Linked DNA regions of Ramlibacter pinisoli. The protein of the gene in region 1 binds, or shares a complex with, the protein of each later gene. Links are inferred from orthologs where the notes say so. Each region holds a gene or a part of one and is shown in the gene's direction. Other genes may lie near its edges.

What was found. Proteins that work in one complex are often made in the same cells at the same time.
Region 2: the proteins of ybiB (region 1) and cgtA are in contact, whole or in part, in a crystal structure (PDB 8BFT), measured with the Escherichia coli proteins. The link is inferred for Ramlibacter pinisoli from one-to-one orthologs.

Annotation. Positions count from the first base shown.
Region 1 is NZ_WSEL01000003.1:594,710-599,850, forward strand. What follows is about bases 887-3,861. They hold ybiB (DNA-binding protein YbiB), read left to right. Parts: upstream 887-1,908; coding sequence 1,909-2,814; downstream 2,815-3,861. Other genes in these bases: GON04_RS04030 (molybdopterin-dependent oxidoreductase), read left to right, coding at 887-1,873; cobA (uroporphyrinogen-III C-methyltransferase), read left to right, coding at 2,835-3,608; GON04_RS04045 (aminoacetone oxidase family FAD-binding enzyme), read left to right, coding at 3,638-3,861. In the rest of the region: more of GON04_RS04030, read left to right, coding at 1-886; more of GON04_RS04045, read left to right, coding at 3,862-4,867; GON04_RS04050 (ATP-binding protein), read right to left, coding at 4,869-5,141.
Region 2 is NZ_WSEL01000009.1:1,822,423-1,827,479, reverse strand. What follows is about bases 683-3,573. They hold cgtA (Obg family GTPase CgtA), read left to right. Parts: upstream 683-1,535; coding sequence 1,536-2,612; downstream 2,613-3,573. Other genes in these bases: proB (glutamate 5-kinase), read left to right, coding at 2,612-3,573; rpmA (50S ribosomal protein L27), read left to right, coding at 1,211-1,471; rplU (50S ribosomal protein L21), read left to right, coding at 883-1,194. In the rest of the region: GON04_RS23130 (polyprenyl synthetase family protein), read right to left, coding at 1-677; more of proB, read left to right, coding at 3,574-3,769; GON04_RS23105 (CNP1-like family protein), read right to left, coding at 3,781-4,296; GON04_RS23100 (RNA pyrophosphohydrolase), read right to left, coding at 4,286-4,930; GON04_RS23095 (proline--tRNA ligase), read left to right, coding at 5,019-5,057. UniProt on the Escherichia coli protein: An essential GTPase which binds GTP, GDP and possibly (p)ppGpp with moderate affinity, with high nucleotide exchange rates and a fairly low GTP hydrolysis rate.

The DNA of each region.
Region 1 (5,141 bases):
GGGACTGAACCAGAGCAGCAGCGGCACCGCCAAGAACGCCGCGCTGATCAACCTGCACCTGGCCACGGGCCAGATCGGCAAGCCCGGCGCGGGCCCGTTCTCCCTCACCGGCCAGCCCAACGCCATGGGCGGGCGCGAGGTGGGCGGGCTGGCCAACCTGCTGTCGGCGCACCGCGACCTGGCCAACCCGCAGCACCGCGCCGAAGTGGCGGCGCTGTGGGGCGTGCCGGCGGTGCCCGACAAGCCCGGCCGCACGGCGGTGGAGATGTTCCAGGCCGCCGCCGACGGCGAGATCCGGGCCCTGTGGATCGCGTGCACCAATCCCGCGCAATCCATGCCCGACCAGGCGACGGTGCGCCGCGCCCTGGAGCGCGCCGAGTTCGTCGTGGTGCAGGAGGCCTTCGCCACCACCTCGACCTGCGCCTTCGCCGACCTGCTGCTGCCCGCCACCACCTGGGGCGAGAAGGACGGCACGGTGACCAACAGCGAACGCCGCATCAGCCGCGTGCGCCCCGCCCTGCCGGCCGCCGGCGCGGCGCGGCACGACTGGCGCATCGGCGTCGACTTCGCGCACCGGCTGGAGGCGCGGATGGGCCGTACGGCCACGCTGTTCCCGTACGAGACGCCGGAGTCGGTGTGGAACGAGCACCGCGAGTCGACCCGTGGCCGCGACCTCGACATCACCGGGCTGAGCTACGCCCTGCTGGAGGCGGCGCCGCGCCAGTGGCCGTTCGCCGACGGTGCCACCGCCGGCCGGGCGCGCCTGTACGAGGACGGCCGGTTCGCCACCGCCGACGGCAAGGCCCGCTTCGTCGACACCGTCTACAAGCCGCTGGCCGAGCCGCGCGAGTCGCGCTACCCGTTCTCGCTGACCACCGGACGGCTGCGCGACCAGTGGCACGGCATGAGCCGCACCGGCACGCTGGGACGCCTGTTCGGCCATGTGCCCGAGCCGGTCGTGCAGATGCACCCGCAGGACATGGCGCGCCGCCAGCTGCGCGACGGCGACCTGGTGTACGTCACCTCCAAGCGCGGTTCCATCGTGGTGCCGGCGCAGGCGGACACCGGCCTCGGCCTGAGCCAGGCGTTCATCGCCATGCACTGGGGCGAGGAATATTTGTCCGGCTGCTCCAGCACCGGCACCCCGCTGGCCGGCATCAACGCATTGACCACCTCGGCCTACTGCCCGCAGTCCAAGCAGCCCGAGCTCAAGCACGCGGCGGTGAAGATCCTGAAGGCCGAGCTGCCCTGGTCGCTGCTGGCCATGGCCTGGCTGCCGGAGGACGGTGCGCTGCGGGCCCGCGAGGAACTCAAGGGCCTGATGGCGCTGTTCCCCTTCGCCTCCTGCGTGCCGTTCGGCCGCGAGCGCAGCGGCGTGCTGTTCCGGGCCGCCGCGCACGACGCACCGCCCGCGACCGTGCTGGACCGGATCGAGGTGGCGCTCGGGCTCGATGGCCTGCAGGGCCTGCGCTACAACGACCCCAAGCACGGCCAGCGCCGCGTGGCCCAGCTGGTGCGCAACGGCGCCGAGGCGCGGCTGGACGGCATCCTGCTGGCCGGCGACACCCGGGCCGAAGCCTGGATCCGCACCCTGCTGCAGGACGAGCTGCCGGCGCAGGCCTACGGCCGCCTGCTGCTGGCCCCCAGCGCCAAGGCGCCGGTGGCGGTGCAGGCCGCGTCGCGCCAGGTCTGCACCTGCTTCAACGTGCGGGAGGACCAGATCCGGCAGGCCCTGCAGCAGTGCAATGGCGACGAGGACGAGCGCCTGGCCGGCCTGCAGGACCAGCTGCGGTGCGGCACCAATTGCGGTTCCTGCGTGCCCGAGCTGCGCCGCATGGTCCGGGCCGCGGCGCCGGCCGGCATATCGGTCTAACCGGAGGTCATGAGGGCTCTGGGACAATCGACCGCGTGGGCATCAGCCAGTACATCAAGGAAATCGGCCGCGGCAAGCAGGGCGCGCGTCCGCTCGACCGCGCCCAGGCGGCCGACCTGTTCGGCCAGCTGCTCGATGGCACGGTCAGCGACCTCGAGGTCGGCGCGTTCTGCCTGGCCATGCGCATCAAGGGCGAGACGCCGCAGGAGATGGCCGGCTTCCTGGACGCCACCCACGCCCGCCTGCACCGCGTGCCGGCGGCCGGGCGCGCCGTGGTCGTCCTGCCCAGCTACAACGGGGCGCGCCGGCTGCCGGTGCTCACGCCCCTGCTCGCGCTGCTGCTGGCCCGCCAGGGCCTGCCGGTGCTGATCCACGGCGCCGCGACCGAGACCAGCCGCATCGCCGTCGCCGACGTGCTGGAGCCGCTGGGCATCCAGGCGCGCGAGACCGTGGGCCCCATCGCGCCCGGCGAAGCCGCGTACCTGCCCACGCACCTGCTGCACCCCGGGCTGAAGCGACTGCTCGACGTACGCCGGGTCGTCGGCCTGCGCAACTCGTCGCACAGCCTGGTCAAGCTGATGAATCCTTGCGACGGGCCCGCCGTGGTGGTGGGCAGCTACACCCATCCGGAATACGCCGTGTCGATGGCCGCGGTCTACGAGCTGATGGGCACCACCGCCCTGCTGCTGCGCGGCACCGAGGGCGAGGTGGTGGCCGACGCGCGCCGCCTGCCGCAGATGGACGGCTTCGTGCGCGGCCGGCGCGTGCCGCTCGAGGAAGGCCGGCGCGGCACGCTGACCGACCTGCCCGGGTGGCCGCAGGGCACCGATCCCGCTGCCACCGCCGCGTACATCGGCGACGTGCTCGACGGCCGCCAGCCGGTGCCGGCCTCGCTGCAGCTGCAGGTGGAACATATCTTGCGACTGGCAGCCCAGGCCTGACAGGAGACACGACCATGGCGATGACGACGACACAGGGCAAGGTGACGCTGGTGGGTGCCGGTCCCGGCGACCCGGAGCTGCTGACGCTCAAGGCCATGAAGGCCATCCAGGCCGCCTCCGTGGTGCTCGTCGACGACCTCGTCGGCCCGGAGATCGTCGCGCTGGCCCGGCCGGGCGCGCGCATCGTCCACGTGGGCAAGCGCGGCGGCTGCAAGAGCACGCCGCAGGCCTTCATCGAACGCCTGATGGTCATGGCCGCGCGCGAGGGCGAGACCGTGGTGCGCCTGAAGGGCGGCGACCCGTTCATCTTCGGCCGCGGCGGCGAGGAGGTGGAGCACCTGCGCGCCGCCGGTGTCCACGTCGAGGTGGTCAACGGCATCACCTCGGGCCTGGCCGCCGTCACCGCGCTGGGCGTGGCACTCACCCACCGCGACCACGCCCAGGGTGTGGTGTTCGTCACCGGCCACGCCCAGCGCGGCGGCGACGCCCCGGACTGGCGTGCGCTGGCACAGGCCGCGCACCAGGCCCGCCTCACGCTGGTGATCTACATGGGCGTCAGCGGCGCATCCGGCATCCAGGAGCAGCTGCTCACCGGCCTGCCCGCGAACACGCCGGCGGCCATCGTCCAGCGCGCCACGCTGCCCGGGCAGCGCCACGCCGTCACCACGCTGGGCGAGCTGGCCGCCACCATCGAGCGCGAGGACCTGGCCAGCCCGTCGGTCATCGTGGTGGGCGACGTCCTGCGCGGCATCGCCGCGGTGGCCGACACCACCAGCCACGTCCGCGCGGCCTGAGCCCCGCGCCCGGCGGCGACAATCGCCGCGTGAGCGACTCTCCTAGCGTCTACGACGCCATCGTCATCGGCGCCGGCGCGGCCGGCCTGTTCTGCGCCGGCGTCGCCGGCCAGCTGGGCGTCAAGGTCCTGCTGGTCGACCACGCCCCCAAGGTCGGCGAGAAGATCCGCATCTCGGGCGGCGGCCGCTGCAACTTCACCAACCGCGAGCTCGACCCGCGCGCGCCGCACCGGCACTTCCTGGGTGGCAACCCGCAGTTCTGCCGCTCGGCGCTCTCGCGCTACACGGCCGGCGATTTCATCGACCTGGTGCGGCGGCACGGCATCGCCTTCCACGAGAAGCACAAGGGCCAGCTGTTCGGCGACCGCAGCTCGGAGGATTTCATCCGCCTGCTGCTGGCCGAGTGCGGCGCCGGCGGGGTCGAGCACTGGCAGCCGTGCCGGGTCGAGGCCGTGCGCCGCGAGGGCGAGCGCTACGCGGTGGACACCGACCGCGGCACCGTCCACACCCCGCGCGTGGTGGTGGCCACCGGCGGCCTGTCCATCCCGCAGATCGGCGCCAGCGATTTCGGCCACCGGCTGGCGCGCCAGTTCGGGCTCGACCTGGTAGAGCCGCGTCCGGCGCTGGTGCCGCTCACCTTCGGCGGCGAGGCCTGGCAGCCGTACGCGCAACTCGCCGGCCTGGCCTTGCCGGTGCGCATCGCCACCGGCGAGAAGAAGGCGGCGATGGCATTCGACGAGGACCTGCTCTTCACCCACCGCGGCCTGTCGGGTCCCGCGGTGCTGCAGATCTCCAGCTACTGGACGCCCGGCACGCCGATCCGCGTCGACCTGGCGCCCGGCAGCGACGTCGCGCAGCTGCTCGCGCAGGCCAAGCTGCGCTCGCGCAAGCTGCTGGCCAACGAACTGGCGGCCATCGTCCCCGCGCGCCTGGCCGACGCCTGGACGCAGCAGGACCCGGGCTGGCAGCGCCCGGTGAACGAGGCCGCCGACAAGGCGCTGGGCGCGCTGGCGCAGGGCCTGGCGCGCTGGGAGCTGCTGCCCACCGGGACCGAGGGCTATCGCAAGGCCGAGGTCACCGCCGGCGGCATCGACACGCGCATGCTGTCGCAGCAGACCATGGAGTCGCGCCAGAGCGGCCTGTACTTCATCGGCGAGGTGGTCGACGTCACCGGCTGGCTGGGGGGCTACAACTTCCAGTGGGCCTGGGCCAGCGGCTGGGCCTGCGGGCAGGCACTGGCGGCGGCCCGCGCCGCCTGAATCACCCCATGTAGCGGGCGATGAGCTCCGTGAGGCGGTCCATCGGGACCGGCTTGACCAGGTGGTCGTCGAAGCCCGCCTCCAGGGCGCGGGCGCGGTCGCTCTCCTGGCCGTAGCCGGTGAGCGCGATCAGCCCGATGCCGCTGCCCTCGGGCCGCTGGCGCACCATGCCGGCCAGCTCGTAGCCGTCGATGCCGGGCAGGCCGATGTCCAGCAGCGCGACCTGGGGCCGGAACGCCGCCAGCGCCGCCAGCGCCGACTGGGCGTCACCGGC
Region 2 (5,057 bases), on another replicon or contig:
GGCAGCGTGGCCTTGCCTTCGCGCAGATCGTCGCCGAGGTTCTTGCCCATCTCCTGCGCATCGCCGTCGTAGTCCAGCACGTCGTCGATCACCTGGAACGCCGTGCCCAGCGCCTGGCCGTAGCTGGCGCAGGCTTCCTCGATCGCCGGCGAGGCGCCCGCGAGCACCGCGCCCAGGCGGGCGCTGGCCTCGAACAGCTTGGCCGTCTTGGAGCGGATCACGCGCAGGTAGCCCGCCTCGTCGAGCGAGGCGTCGTGCATGTTCATCAGCTGCAGCACCTCGCCCTCGGCGATGACGTTGGTGGCGTCGGCCAGGATGGCCATGATGCGCATGTCGTTCGCGTCCAGCATCATCTGGAAGGCGCGCGAGTAGAGGAAGTCGCCCACCAGCACGCTGGCCGGATTGCCGAAGTTCTCGTTGGCGGTGGCGCGGCCGCGCCGCAGGGTCGATTCGTCCACCACGTCGTCGTGCAGCAGGGTGGCCGTATGGATGAATTCCACGACGGCGGCCAGCGTGAAGCGGTGCGGGCCGTGGTATCCCAGGGCCGCGCTCACCAGCAGGAGCAGCGCGGGGCGCAGCCGCTTGCCGCCGGCGGAGATGATGTACTGGGAGACTTGCCCGACCAGCGGGACACTGGAGCCGAGGCGGTGGGCGATGACCGCGTCCACCTCGAGCATGTCATCGGCGATCAAGGAGAGCACCGAGGCGGTGCTGGCGGAGGAGGCTGTCAAGGCGGGTACGGCAGTTCAGCCGATTATAGGAAGAGCCCCTACCCGGCTGGGCGCCTGCCGGCCAAGCCTTGTTAGTGACCGCATACCATGCTATGATCTTGGGCTCTCTGGGAAATCCGTCCCAGGGAGCTTCTCATTTCAGAGGTCTCACATGTACGCGGTCATAAAAACCGGCGGCAAGCAGTATCGCGTTGCCTCCGGCGAGAAAATCAAAGTAGAACAGATTGCTGCGGACGTAGGCCAGGAAATCGTGATCGACCAGGTGCTCGCAGTCGGCAACGGCGGCGACCTAAAGGTCGGCACTCCCCTGGTGTCCGGTGCAACGGTCAAGGCCACGGTCGTGGCCCATGGCAAGCACGACAAGGTTCGCATCTTCAAGATGCGCCGTCGCAAGCACTACCAGAAGCGCCAGGGGCATCGCCAGCAGTTCACCGAACTGCAGATCGGCGCCATCGCGGCCTGAACCAGGAGCAGATGACATGGCACAGAAAAAAGGCGGCGGCTCGACGCGCAACGGGCGGGATTCCCAGCCCAAGATGCTGGGCGTGAAGGCGTTCGGCGGCGAACTCATCACGGCTGGCTCGATCATCGTGCGCCAGCGCGGCACCAAGTTCCACCCCGGCACCAACGTCGGCGTGGGCAAGGACCACACGCTGTTCGCGCTGGTGGACGGCCACGTGTCGTTCAAGGTCCAGGGTTCGCTCAACAAGCACACCGTGAACGTCACCCCCGCAGCGTGAGGTAACCTCGCGCCGCAGGTCCGAAGCCCCGACTTGCTCGGGGCTTCGTTCTTTTTGACACACCATGAAATTCGTCGACGAAGCCTTCATCGATGTCGCCGCGGGCGACGGGGGGAACGGCTGCGTCTCGTTCCGGCACGAGAAGTACAAGGAGTTCGGCGGCCCCAACGGCGGTGACGGCGGCCGCGGTGGCCACGTCTTCGCCGTGGCGGATCCGGCCCTGAACACGCTGGTCGACTTCCGCTTCTCGCGTCGCCACGAGGCCAAGCGCGGCGAGCACGGCATGGGGTCGGACATGTTCGGTGCGGCCGGCTCCGACATCACGCTGAAGATGCCGGTCGGCACCATCATCACGGACGCCGAGACCGGCGAGGTGCTGCACGAGCTGCTCACCCCCGGCGAGACCATCGTCCTGGCCAAGGGGGGCGATGGCGGTTTCGGCAACATGCGCTTCAAGAGTTCCATCAACCGCGCGCCCCGGCAAAAGACGCCCGGCTGGCCGGGCGAGAAGAAGAACCTGAAGCTCGAACTCAAGGTGCTGGCAGACGTCGGGCTGCTGGGCATGCCGAACGCCGGCAAGTCGACGCTCATCGCGGCCATCTCCAATGCCCGCCCCAAGATCGCCGACTACCCGTTCACGACCCTGCACCCCAATCTCGGGGTGGTGCGCGTCGGTCCGGAGCAGAGCTTTGTCGTCGCCGACGTGCCCGGCCTGATCGAGGGTGCGGCCGAAGGCGCCGGGCTGGGGCACCAGTTCCTGCGCCACCTGCAACGCACCCGGCTGTTGCTGCACCTCGTGGACATCGCGCCATTCGACGACGCTGATCCGGTCGCGCAGGCCAAGGCCATCGTCGCCGAGCTGAAGAAGTACGACAAGGCGCTGCACGACAAGCCGCGCTGGCTGGTGTTGAACAAGCTGGACATGGTGCCCGCCGACGAACGCGAGGCACGGGTCAAGGACTTCATCAAGCGCATGCGCTACAAGGGGCCGGTGTTCCAGATCTCGGCGCTCACGCGCGAAGGCTGCGAGGAACTGGTCAAGTCGGTCTTCCAGCACGTGCACGCGCAACACGCGCGGGAGCAGGAGCCCAAGGACGTCGATCCGCGCTTCGCCGATGCGGCCGGCCAGGGAGAGGGCTGATGGCAACGCCGAGCGGTGAGGGCCTCGGGCCCGAGCAGCGCGACCTGCTGCGCGGTGCGCGGCGCATCGTCGTCAAGGTCGGCTCCAGCCTCGTCACCAACGAGGGCAGGGGCCTCGACGAAGGCGCGATCGGCGAGTGGTGCCGCCAGCTGGCACTGCTTGCGCGCGACGGCCGCGAAGTCATCATGGTGTCCAGCGGTGCCATCGCCGAAGGCATGAAGCGCCTGGGCTGGACCACGCGGCCACACGAGCTCAACGAACTGCAGGCCGCCGCGGCGGTCGGGCAGATGGGCCTGGCGCAGATGTACGAAAGCAAGCTGCGCGAGAACGGGCTGCGCTCGGCGCAGGTGCTGCTCACGCACGCCGACCTCGCCGACCGCGAGCGCTACTTGAATGCCCGGTCGACGCTGCTCACGCTGCTCTCGCTCGCGGTGCTGCCGGTCATCAACGAGAACGACACCGTCGTCAACGACGAGATCAAGTTCGGTGACAACGACACGCTCGGTGCGCTGGTGGCCAACCTGGTCGAGGCCGACCTGCTGGTCATCCTCACCGACCAGCGCGGCCTGTACACGGCCGACCCGCGCAAGGACCCCGCCGCCACCTTCGTCCACGTGGGGCGCGCCGGCGACGACGCGCTGGAGGCGATGGCCGGCGGGGCCGGTTCCAGCCTCGGCAGGGGCGGGATGATCACCAAGATCCTGGCGGCGCGCCGGGCCGCGCGGTCGGGCGCCTCGACCGTCATCGCTTGGGGTCGCGAGCGCGATGCGCTGCTGCGCCTGTGCGGCGGCGAAGGCATCGGCACGCTGCTGGTGGCACCCACGCAGAAGAGCCAGGCGCGCAAGCGCTGGATGGCCGACCACCTGCAGCTGCGCGGCGCCGTGCTGGTCGACGAGGGCGCCGTGGCCAAGCTGGTGGGGGAGGGCAAGAGCCTGTTGCCGATCGGCATGACCGCCGTCGACGGCGAGTTCTCGCGCGGCGACGTCATCGCGGTGCGGGACGCCGCGGGCCGCGAAGTGGCGCGGGGGCTGGCCAACTACGCCAGTGCCGAGGCCCGGCTGCTATGCCGCAAGCCGTCGGCCGAGATCGAGCGCTTGCTCGGCTACATGGCCGAGCCCGAGATGATCCATCGCACCAATCTGGTGGTCACGCGCTAAGAGGCGCGGCCTCAGCGCGAGTCGTTCAGGTGGCGGCCCTTGCTGGCGCTGGCCAGGTCGCGCTGGATCTGGGCGGCCGACACGTTGGCCACCTTGCCGGTGCAGGCGCCGTTTCTGGCGATGACCAGGCTGTGGCGCACCGGCGGGTTGTTGAACACTGTCTGCCAGTCGCTGGCGGCGGCCGGCACCCAGCCACCGTCGCTGCTCCGGCGCGCATAGACCTTCACCTCGCCACTGCTGCAGCGCAGGCCCTCGTAGAACGCGTTCAGTGCGCTGCCCTCGCCGCGTGCCACCACGACGTAACGCACGATCCCGTCGGCACCGACGGCGATGCTGTCCGGATCGATGCCCCAGCGAAGCTGCGACGGCTCGACGTCGATCGGCACCAGCCCCTGCGTGCGCAGCGAGGCGGGTGGTGCCGGCGCCGTCAGTTCCTTCCAGTCGGGATCGACCGGGACCAGCTGGGCGTGCGCCAGCGAGGCGGACAGGGCCAACACCAGGGCCGGCCCGCGCAGCTCACGACGCACGATTGCCTTCCGTCTGCTTGAGCGCCACCTGCGGGTCGGGTTCGAAGGTCGCGCCCGGCGGCAGCTCGAACCCCGGACCCGGGCCCGCTTCGGCCGAGGGGTCATGCGGGCCGCTGTCGCGCGACCGCATGCCGCTGCGCAGGTAGCGGTTGCGGTGGTCGTGGCGGGGCACGAAGCGCGCGAGTTCGGTCAGGGCCATCTCGTACACGCCGCGCTTGAATTCGACCACCACGTCCAGCGGGACCCAGTAGTCGTTCCAGCGCCAGGCGTCGAACTCGGGATGGTTGGTGGCGCGCAGGTTGAGGTTCCAGTCCTGGCCGGTCAGTTGCAGCAGGTACCAGATCTGCTTCTGGCCCTTGTAGTGGCCGCGGGCGTCGCGCCGGATGTAGCGGTCGGGCACTTCGTAGCGCAGCCAGTCGCGCGTGCGCGCGATGATGCGCACGTGCTCCGGCATGAGGCCGACTTCTTCATGCAGTTCGCGGTACATCGCCTGTTCCGGCGTTTCACCGCGGTCGATCCCGCCTTGCGGAAATTGCCAGCTGTGGGTGCGAATCCGCTTGCCCCAGAACACCTGGTTTTTCTGGTTGAGCAGGATGATGCCGACGTTGGGCCTGAAGCCGTCCCGGTCAAGCATAATCAAACCCCAATTTTTGAACTGAGACCATTATGCATGCCGCCTTGCCGGCACGCCAAGAGCTCAGCCGCCTTCCCCCTCCCCCCGCATGAAAGCCTCCCAGTTCCTCATTTCCACGCTCAAGGAA